Linked DNA regions of Endozoicomonas sp. GU-1. Each later gene encodes a partner of the first gene's protein in a complex. Links are inferred from orthologs where the notes say so. Each region holds a gene or a part of one and is shown in the gene's direction. Other genes may lie near its edges.

Region 1 (4,963 bases):
CTCTGGCTACCAGAAGTGGTGATATCGGATTCTATGTAACGGTCTCTGGTGATGACAGCTTCGTGTTTGAACACACTGTGATTGTTGGTCGCAGTAACAATTTGCTGGTTCACTCGAACAAGATGCTGGGAGTGTACACAAGTAATCTGAACAAACACAGGCAAGCCGTGTTTTTTCGTTTCAAGGGTGACCCTCTCACTGCTTTAGGGGCCTGCGATATTGCTCACCTTTGGTCTCGTGGGCATCGCCACTCGGGTGTTCAGGATTTTGAAGGAACAACACAGCAACGAGTTGGATTCTCCAGTGCTCACTGGAAAGGATATCGTTCAGCTATCGCAGGGCTTGGCTCGTGTGCTTTTGGAGACGCAGCCAGAAGGCGATTGGAGAAGTACCAAAACAGATCACAACTCACGCCCAAAAATGTGATCTGCTCAGAAATGGCCACTCTTCTCTATCAACTATTCGTTATTGAAGAAGACGAGAGTATGGGTTTCATCAAACTTGATGCCAAGCATTCGCTTCCCGGGACCCTGGCTTTATATCTTTTTGAGAGCCCTTTTTGGAATCTTGCTGGCCGGGGAAAATAATAGACGCCTCCTGGACCATTAACGAAAGGGAAACAAACCTCTACCCGGGAGTAAGCAAAGGCTCGCAGTTATTTGAAGTGGTTATACCAACTCCGCCTTCTAAATATGATAATGAACAAGTCATTTTGGACCGCTGGGCAAGGCGGAATGACGAGTAATAGCAAAGCTATTGCGAGGAATTCCAACGAAGATCCAGCGGTTCAAGATGGCTGCGCAGTTCATATTTAGAAGGTGGAGTTGGTATTAGATGCCTTCCCAGTAATCTTCCCCAAAGATGGCGCTGAGCCGTTTGTCTTCTTCCCGATCCTCAAGTGCTCTGCGGATTTGCAGGGAACGCTTGGAACCTTTCTGCTCAAGTTCAGGACGGATCAGGTGCTCATCCAGAATGAACTCTTTCTCGGCTTTTTTACCTTTTCCCATAACAGCATCCTCTTCTTGTATTTGTTATTAAATGATGCCTGATTACGATTACCAAAATATTAAATTACTGCTCGTACGACAACTACTCATGTCGTATAAAAATGTGCGATAAATCGCACAAATCAACCATTACAAGACCTCATGGCGCAGTTTCGCTAAACTCTCACTGTTCTGGAAAATACTCTCCCCATCACCAGGGGGCATCGACTTCTGACTGAAAGATTCTTATGGACGTAACCTCAATACTTGATTCACTGAATGATGCACAGCGCAGTGCTGTTGCAGCTCCCGTCAGCTCTATGCTGGTTCTGGCCGGTGCCGGTAGTGGTAAAACCCGCGTGCTTGTCCACCGGATCGCCTGGCTGGTGCAGGCTGAAGCCATGTCCCCTTATTCGGTGATGGCGGTAACCTTCACCAACAAGGCCGCGGCAGAGATGCGCTCACGTATTGAGGAACTGCTGGGCATCGCCCCCAGGGGAATGTGGGTGGGTACGTTTCATGGTCTTTCCCACCGTCTGCTCAGGGCACACTGGAAGGAAACAGGGCTGCCCGAAAACTTTCAGATTCTGGACAGCGACGATCAGCTGCGCGTGCTCAAGCGGATCATGAAAGCCATGCAGCTGGATGAACAGAAGTGGCCGCCACGTCAGGCCCAGTGGTTTATCAACAGCAAAAAAGATGAAGGACTTCGTCCCGATTACATCGATCCCGGTTACGACCCATTCGAACGCACCATGGTTGATGTTTATCGACGCTACCATGAATACTGCGAACAGGTGGGAGTGGTGGACTTCGGGGAGCTGCTGCTGCGGGCACACGAGCTGCTGCTGAAGCGGGCCGATATTCTCCAGCATTACCGTGAACGTTTCCGATACATTCTGGTGGATGAGTTTCAGGATACCAACGCCGTGCAGTATGCCTGGCTGCGATTGCTGGCGGGAGACCAGGACAAGCTGATGGTGGTGGGTGATGATGACCAGTCCATTTATGGCTGGCGCGGTGCCAGAATTGAGAATATACGTCAGTTCACCCATGACTTCCCCAATGCCCAGACCATCAAGCTGGAACAGAATTACCGCTCTACCGGCAATATCCTGCAGGCCGCCAATGCCGTTATTGCCAATAACCCGGATCGTCTGGGAAAAGAGCTGCGTACCGATGGTGATAAAGGCGAGCCAGTGCACCTGTACGCTGGCTTTAACGAGATGGACGAAGCCCGATTTATTACTGACCGGATTAAAGATGCCATCACCAAAGGCACGGCCCGCAGCGATATTGCCATCCTTTACCGGTCCAATGCGCAGTCCCGTATTCTTGAAGAGGCGATGCTCCGGGCTGCGATCCCCTATCGAATCTACGGTGGGCAGCGCTTCTTTGAACGGGCAGAGATCAAAAACGCTCTGGCCTATCTCCGGCTTGTCCGCTCGCCGGATGACGACACCTCTCTGGAGCGGGTGATCAATATTCCCACCCGGGGTATCGGTGAGAAAACTGTAGAAAAGCTCAGAGAGGCGGCCCGTAGTCAGGGTATTTCTCTCTGGCAGGCATTAAAGAACCTGGTGGCAGCCTCAGCGGTGGGCGGTAAGGCGGGTAAATCCATGGCCACTTTTGTGGAACTGATCGAGTCCCTGAGCCATGCCGGTGAAACACTGGATCTGGGTGAGCTATCCGACCATGTGGTCACCATGAGCGGCCTGATTGACCACCACAGCAAAGAGAAAGGCGAGAAAGGTCAGGCCCGGGTGGAAAACCTGGAGGAACTGGTGAATGCCTGTCGTCAGTTTGATATGGACGAACTGTTCCTTGATGACGAGCAGGGGGAAGAAACCGAAACCATGACGCCCCTGGATGCCTTCCTGGCCAATGCCGCACTGGAAGCGGGCACCAGTCAGGCCGATCAGTTCCAGGACAGCGTGCAGATGATGACGCTTCACTCTGCCAAGGGGCTGGAGTTTCCGCTGGTCTTTCTGGCCGGTATGGAGGAGGGGTTATTCCCCCATAAAATGTCGTTGGATGAAGGCAACCTTGAGGAAGAGCGTCGGCTTTGTTATGTGGGTATTACCCGAGCCATGAAAACCCTGTATCTGACCTATGCCGAAAGCCGACGTCTGTACGGCAGTGAAACCATGAACCGCCCTTCCCGTTTTATTCGGGAGATCCCCGGTGAACTGCTCCAGGAAGTGCGCCTTGGTGGCACCATTACCCGACCGGTAGCGACTCGCATGGCACCGGCATCCCCTGACCATGGTCTGTCACTGGGCCAACGCGTCCATCACAACGTGTTTGGTGAGGGAATCGTGATTAATTACGAAGGTGATGGCAACCAGGCCCGGGTGCAGGTCAATTTTGATTCTGAAGGTGCTAAATGGTTGATGATGGCTTACGCCAACCTGTCTCCAATCTAAGGGCATGGCTGGAAACCCGTTTCCAGCGTTCCTCTGTTAACACCGTCCGGGCTGAGTACTGGGGCTTGACGAAGAATCAAAGCCTGGCGGCACCTTTAGAAGCGTGCATATTTCCTGCCTATGCCTGCTGCTGTGCTTTCAGCTCCTGCGACGTTTTTGCCCCTTTGGCAATCAGGCGTTCTGCGCACGCAGGGTTGCTCCTGTGTTTGGCGAGGTCCAGTGGTGTGATGCCAGGGCGTTCAGTAGCGACGGCATTGACATTCGCTCCCTTGAAGAGCAGCGCTTCCACGCAATCGACCCTTTCCCAATTGGCTGCGTGGTGCAGAGGAGTGAGGCCAAATGTACAGGTAACGTGGATATCTATCCCCGGGGTGTCGAGCAGCAACTTCAGGCTATCGGTGTTACCCTTTGCGGCGGCCCAGTGTAAAGGAGTGAGACCATAGACATCCTTGGCATTGATATCCACCCCGGGGTGAGCAATCAGCAATTTCAGGCAATCAGTGTGACAGGGGTTACCATTTGTGGCAGCCCAGTGTAAAGGAGTGAAACCATCGTCTTCGAGGGCACTGACATTCACTCCCGGGGTCTTGAGCATCACCTTGAGGGAATCGGTGTCACCACAAAAGGCGACCATGTGTAAAAGGGTGGATCCATCGCTTAAGGTAGCGTTGACATTCGCGCCCGCCATGCACAAAAGCTCCAGGCATTTGCTATTCCTTTCCTGCAAAGTAATTAACAACAGACGTTTATCCAAAGGTATGCTGGCACCATGATCGGCTTTAATCTTCAGAATCAGTGCCAGTGCTCGCCAATTTCCGGAGCGGCAGGCGTACTCCTCTAGCGATTTGGATTCGCAAAGCAATGGCAGCACGGGAAGCTTCTGACATTCGGAACAGCGGCGTTGGCCCAGTTTAAGTTGCTGCTGATCAGTCAGTAGGGGAATACAACCAAGGTGAAGCTGGCATCCGTACTGACACGATGCCTTGACTTGCAACCGGCCAGCAAATTCGTTTGTGGTGCCGCCATCTTGCTCCTGACAGATACTACATTTAAACAACTGATCGCCAGTATTAACCCTGACACTATCCATGTTTGCACCTGTATTCATGACTATTAACTGCCATGAGACAATAAGCCGCAGAGGAAGTTCCTTATCCTGAGTAACTGCCATTTTTTTCCTGTTCGCAACAAAACCTCAACAGGCCCTGAGGCTCCTGCGTCGAAGCCTCGTTATTAATGGCAGCTTGTCAGCTTCCACCTATCCAATTACTATGCTTCTGTCGTGTTCCCCATAAATAAGATTACGAAAACAGGGTCCTTACATGAAACGTCGTAATTTATTGTCCTCTTTCGGCGTCGCTGCCGCAGTTGCAGCACTGGCAGGCTGTGGCCAGGGTGAACAACCGCAGCAAACCACCAATACCGGATCATTAGCACCAGAAGCTCAAAAAGCCATCGAGTGGAAGCTGGTGACGTCCTGGCCCAAAAATTTCCCGGGTCTGGGTATCGCGCCTGAGCGCTTTGCCGAGTCCGTTAATAAAATGAGTAATG
Region 2 (4,019 bases), 3.4 Mb from region 1 along the record:
AATCGGGCTCTCCGGCACCCAGGCCAATAATGTCATGTCCGGCAGCTCTCAGTTCGGCAGCCTTGGCGGTGACTGCCAGAGTTGGAGATGGCTTGACCATTTGCACGCGTTGGGATGGATGACCAGTCACAGTTTTCCTCATTTATGGTTGTAACACTGAGAATTATAATGCTGTTTGCCTTCCGCTATTGGCTGGAGAAGTTCGCCCGGAGTCTGTGTAAGCTCTCTGCTGGTTTGGTTAGACTTCCTGTGGCGGAAACTATCTACCAATAGCTGTACTATAACGGTGATGAGTAGCAAGTATCCGTCATGCGACCAACAGAAGGCATCATACACAATACGATGTACCGTTGGTATGCGTTTGTCGGTTACCGTTGGCAAATTTTTTCTGCTCCAGATGGAAGGGTAGCATGAGTCGATCGTTTAAAGTTTCTTCCCGCTTCGGTCCTGCCGGTGATCAACCGGTTGCTATTGAACAGCTGGTCAAGGGTATTGATGCTGGCCTTGCCTGCCAGACATTGCTGGGGGTAACAGGCTCCGGCAAGACCTTCACGGTGGCCAATGTGATCGAAAAAATACAGCGGCCGACGATCATCATGGCCCACAACAAGACACTGGCCGCACAACTCTACGGTGAGTTCAAGGAGTTCTTTCCAGACAATGCCGTGGAGTATTTTGTCTCCTACTATGACTATTACCAGCCAGAAGCCTACGTACCCACGTCAGATACCTATATCGAGAAAGATGCATCGGTTAATGAGCATATTGAACAAATGCGTCTCTCTGCCACCAAGGCCCTGATGGAACGACAGGATGCGATTATTGTGGCAACTGTCTCCGCCATTTATGGTCTGGGTGATCCACAGTCCTATCTGAAAATGATGATGCATCTGGACCGTGGTGACAGGGTGGATCAGCGAACCATTCTGCGTCGCCTGGCGGAATTGCAGTACACGCGCAACGATGCGGATTTTCGCCGGGCCACTTACCGTGTTCGTGGTGATGTTATTGATATTTTTCCCGCTGAATCGGAAAAAGAGGCGGTCCGTTTGGAGCTGTTTGACGATGAGCTGGAAGCCATCAGCGAGTTTGATCCGTTGACTGGCGAGGTTCTGAGAAAATTGCCCAGGGCGACCATTTATCCAAAAACTCACTATGTGACCCCCAGACAGACCATCCTGGATGCAGTGGAAGCCATTAAGGTAGAGCTAGTGGATAGGCTCAATGTCTTGCGCGATAACAACAAGCTGGTGGAAGCTCAGCGACTTGAACAGCGCACGCAGTTTGATCTGGAAATGATGATTGAGCTGGGTTACTGCACCGGCATTGAGAACTATTCCCGCTATCTCTCCGGTAATAAACCCGGTGAGGCACCGCCAACCCTGTTTGATTATATTCCGGACAATGCATTGCTGGTGATTGATGAATCCCATGTGACTGTGCCGCAGATCGGTGCCATGTATAAAGGGGATCGCTCTCGAAAAGAGACACTGGTGGAGTACGGTTTCCGCCTGCCTTCTGCCCTGGATAACCGCCCAATGAAATTTGAAGAGTGGGAAGGACGACGGCCGCAGACTATTTTTGTCTCTGCGACACCGGGTAAGTATGAGGAAGAGAACCAGGGGCAGGTGGTTGATCAGGTGGTCAGGCCTACCGGTCTGGTGGATCCGGAAATTGAGGTCCGACCGGCTTCTTCCCAGGTGGATGATCTGCTGATGGAAATTCATAAAACCGTTGCCAAAGAGGAGCGGGTGCTGGTCACGGTGCTTACCAAACGAATGGCTGAGGACTTAACCGAGTTTTTGCATGAGCAGGGTGTCCGGGTACGCTATCTGCATTCAGATATTGATACGGTGGAACGGGTGGAGATTATCCGTGACTTGCGTATTGGTGCCTTTGATGTGCTGGTGGGGATCAACCTGCTGCGGGAAGGCCTTGATATGCCCGAGGTCTCTCTGGTCGCTATTCTGGACGCCGATAAGGAAGGCTTTCTGCGTTCTGACCGTTCATTGATTCAGACCATTGGCCGTGCCGCCCGCAACATTCATGGCCGGGCCATTCTCTATGGTGACCGGATTACTGGCTCCATGGAGCGGGCAATCAGCGAGACCGGGCGGCGTCGCAAAAAGCAGATGGCCTACAACAAGAAACACAATATTACGCCAAAAGGTGTGGTCAAATCTGTAGCTGATATTCTTGAAGGGGCTGTTGTGCCCGGACGGAAGAAAGGCAGTAAAGCCCAGAAGGCAGTGGCAGAGCCGGCAACTGAGTATCAGGTTCCCATGACTCCGGACGTCATGGCCGCGACTATCAAGAAGCTGGAAGCAAAAATGATGGAGCACTCCCGTAACCTGGAGTTTGAACAGGCTGCTGCTGTCAGGGATGAAATTGTCTTGCTCAGAGAGCAGGTTTTAAAACACTGAGAGTAGGTATTTACCCTGTTAGAATTAAGCTGATTGAAGTGTTGCATTTTTTAGCTGCATTGATAATATACGCACCACTTCAGTCGGTTAGCTCAGTTGGTAGAGCACCACCTTGACATGGTGGGGGTCGCTGGTTCAAGTCCAGTACCGACTACCATTTCTTTTTCATGCTGTATCCCTGCTTCCTCGTTCACTACTAAACAATTCTTTTTGCTACCGGGTGGTCTCTGGCTCAGGTGCCTCTTCCATTTCGATTAGCTGATACCACTTCGCATCCAGTGCTTTCAACAGTTTTCCACTGTCGTCTTTTGTATCAACCAGCCAGCCAGATGGACAGTCAATAGAACGATAGCAGCGGATGACGGTTCTGCGGCGGTTTTTCTGGACCGGATAAAAATGAGTGGTCACCTGGTCTCCAGGCTGAAAAGGCATTTTCATGGCAGACTTCTGATATTTACCTGGTTTAGTAATCGACTTCGCATGTTGCTGTATTGCCTGTAAGGCTGACTGCTGAGACTATAAATAATATATCGGGTTTCTCAAAGCGGTTTCATTGGCGTGAAACAAGCTATTATATTTCTCGGGAACTATTCATATTTAGACTATCCGGCCTGTTTGCGCTGAACAGTTTACATCGGCTTATCAGGAATGGACTTTACCAGGGGACTGAACTGCCTTCGGCCGCAGGTCAGCCTGACTTCGCCAATAGTGAGTACAGCAGACATTGGGGGAGACTTTGCGTTAACGCGATCGGCTGCATCTGATCAAGGTGGTCCATCAGTGAAGGTGGGTTCTATGTCAATAATGGCTCTTTTGAGGGGGCCATGGGATTGATCGATGGATAGTAAAAGAAGATATAATGCTGCCCCAGGTTTGAAGCAGCATTTTATGCCTTCTTTACGACAGTGGTCGTGCGTTTTCCTGAAAAGAGTATAACTTTTTCAGTCTGATAAGCATCAGTTTAAACCTGTGCCCACCACCATTCAATTCGACTTTTACCTGCTTTAAGAGCAGCTTCACTAGCAGCCTTGGCTCTCTTAGCTGCCTGTAAGTATTGCCTATCCGCTAGCTCTTCCTTCATCTTTGAGGTATTTGTCCTCATGGCTTCTTCGTTGGTAAGGATAGCCAACTCTGATTTTGATTCATCTTTGGTTTTTTTAAGAGCTGCTCGTGCCTCCTGACCATGATAAAAGTGAAGCTTTAATCTCGTAGTGCAAAGAAATATAGTGAAGTAATGTTTACACTTTAAACAGACAATTTTACGCATGGAAAGATCTTTTCCACCAATATCACCATTGCCTGGTATAGGTGCTTTTTCAGCGTGTACTTGTTCAGTCTTTCGGTAAAATGCTTTACCGCTTTTGGTTTTTTTTGTGTCTTTAGGTTTTCCTGCTTTTCTAGCTTTTTCAGTTTTTTCAGTTTTTTCAGTTTTTTCAGTTTTTCCAGTGATTTTATTGTTAAGTTCACTAGCGGTTTGAGCAAATGTTGCAGCGCTACTCTTAAATTTTTTGGATTGTTTATTTGTTTCCCCGAGTCCGGTCTCACGATTTTCTAATTGAGACCGCGTCGGAAATGTTTGCCCTGTTCCATTAAAAA

The links. Proteins that work in one complex are often made in the same cells at the same time.
Region 2: the proteins of uvrD (region 1) and uvrB are in contact, whole or in part, in a crystal structure (PDB 7EGT), measured with the Thermus thermophilus proteins. The link is inferred for Endozoicomonas sp. GU-1 from one-to-one orthologs. Residues at the interface, in WP_096412145.1 of Thermus thermophilus: His654, Arg656, Phe657, Gln666, Asp668, Glu669, Lys680, Arg681, Leu682, Ser683, Lys685, Tyr686, Ala687; in WP_096411307.1 of Thermus thermophilus: Glu23, Leu25, Arg26, Asp27, Gly28, Glu29, Arg30, Phe31, Arg55, Glu326, Asp327, Phe328, Glu379, Ser382, Gln383, His398, Gly400, Arg401.

The regions. Positions count from the first base shown.
Region 1 is NZ_CP114771.1:3,619,725-3,624,687, forward strand. What follows is about bases 906-3,823. They hold uvrD (DNA helicase II), read left to right. Parts: upstream 906-1,234; coding sequence 1,235-3,412; downstream 3,413-3,823. Other genes in these bases: O3276_RS15150 (hypothetical protein), read right to left, coding at 906-1,007; O3276_RS15160 (ankyrin repeat domain-containing protein), read right to left, coding at 3,531-3,823. Also shown: O3276_RS15145 (hypothetical protein), read left to right, coding at 1-587; more of O3276_RS15150, read right to left, coding at 831-905; more of O3276_RS15160, read right to left, coding at 3,824-4,520. UniProt on the Escherichia coli protein: A helicase with DNA-dependent ATPase activity. Unwinds DNA duplexes with 3'-5' polarity. Translocates on single-stranded DNA with 3'-5' polarity. Initiates unwinding more efficiently from a nicked substrate than double-stranded DNA.
Region 2 is NZ_CP114771.1:197,528-201,546, forward strand. The notes cover bases 1-2,916. They hold uvrB (excinuclease ABC subunit UvrB), read left to right. Parts: upstream 1-410; coding sequence 411-2,423; downstream 2,424-2,916. Other genes in these bases: O3276_RS00935 (pyridoxal phosphate-dependent aminotransferase), read right to left, coding at 1-100; O3276_RS00950 (hypothetical protein), read right to left, coding at 2,637-2,861. Also shown: O3276_RS00955 (hypothetical protein), read right to left, coding at 3,385-4,019. UniProt on the Escherichia coli protein: The UvrABC repair system catalyzes the recognition and processing of DNA lesions. A damage recognition complex composed of 2 UvrA and 2 UvrB subunits scans DNA for abnormalities.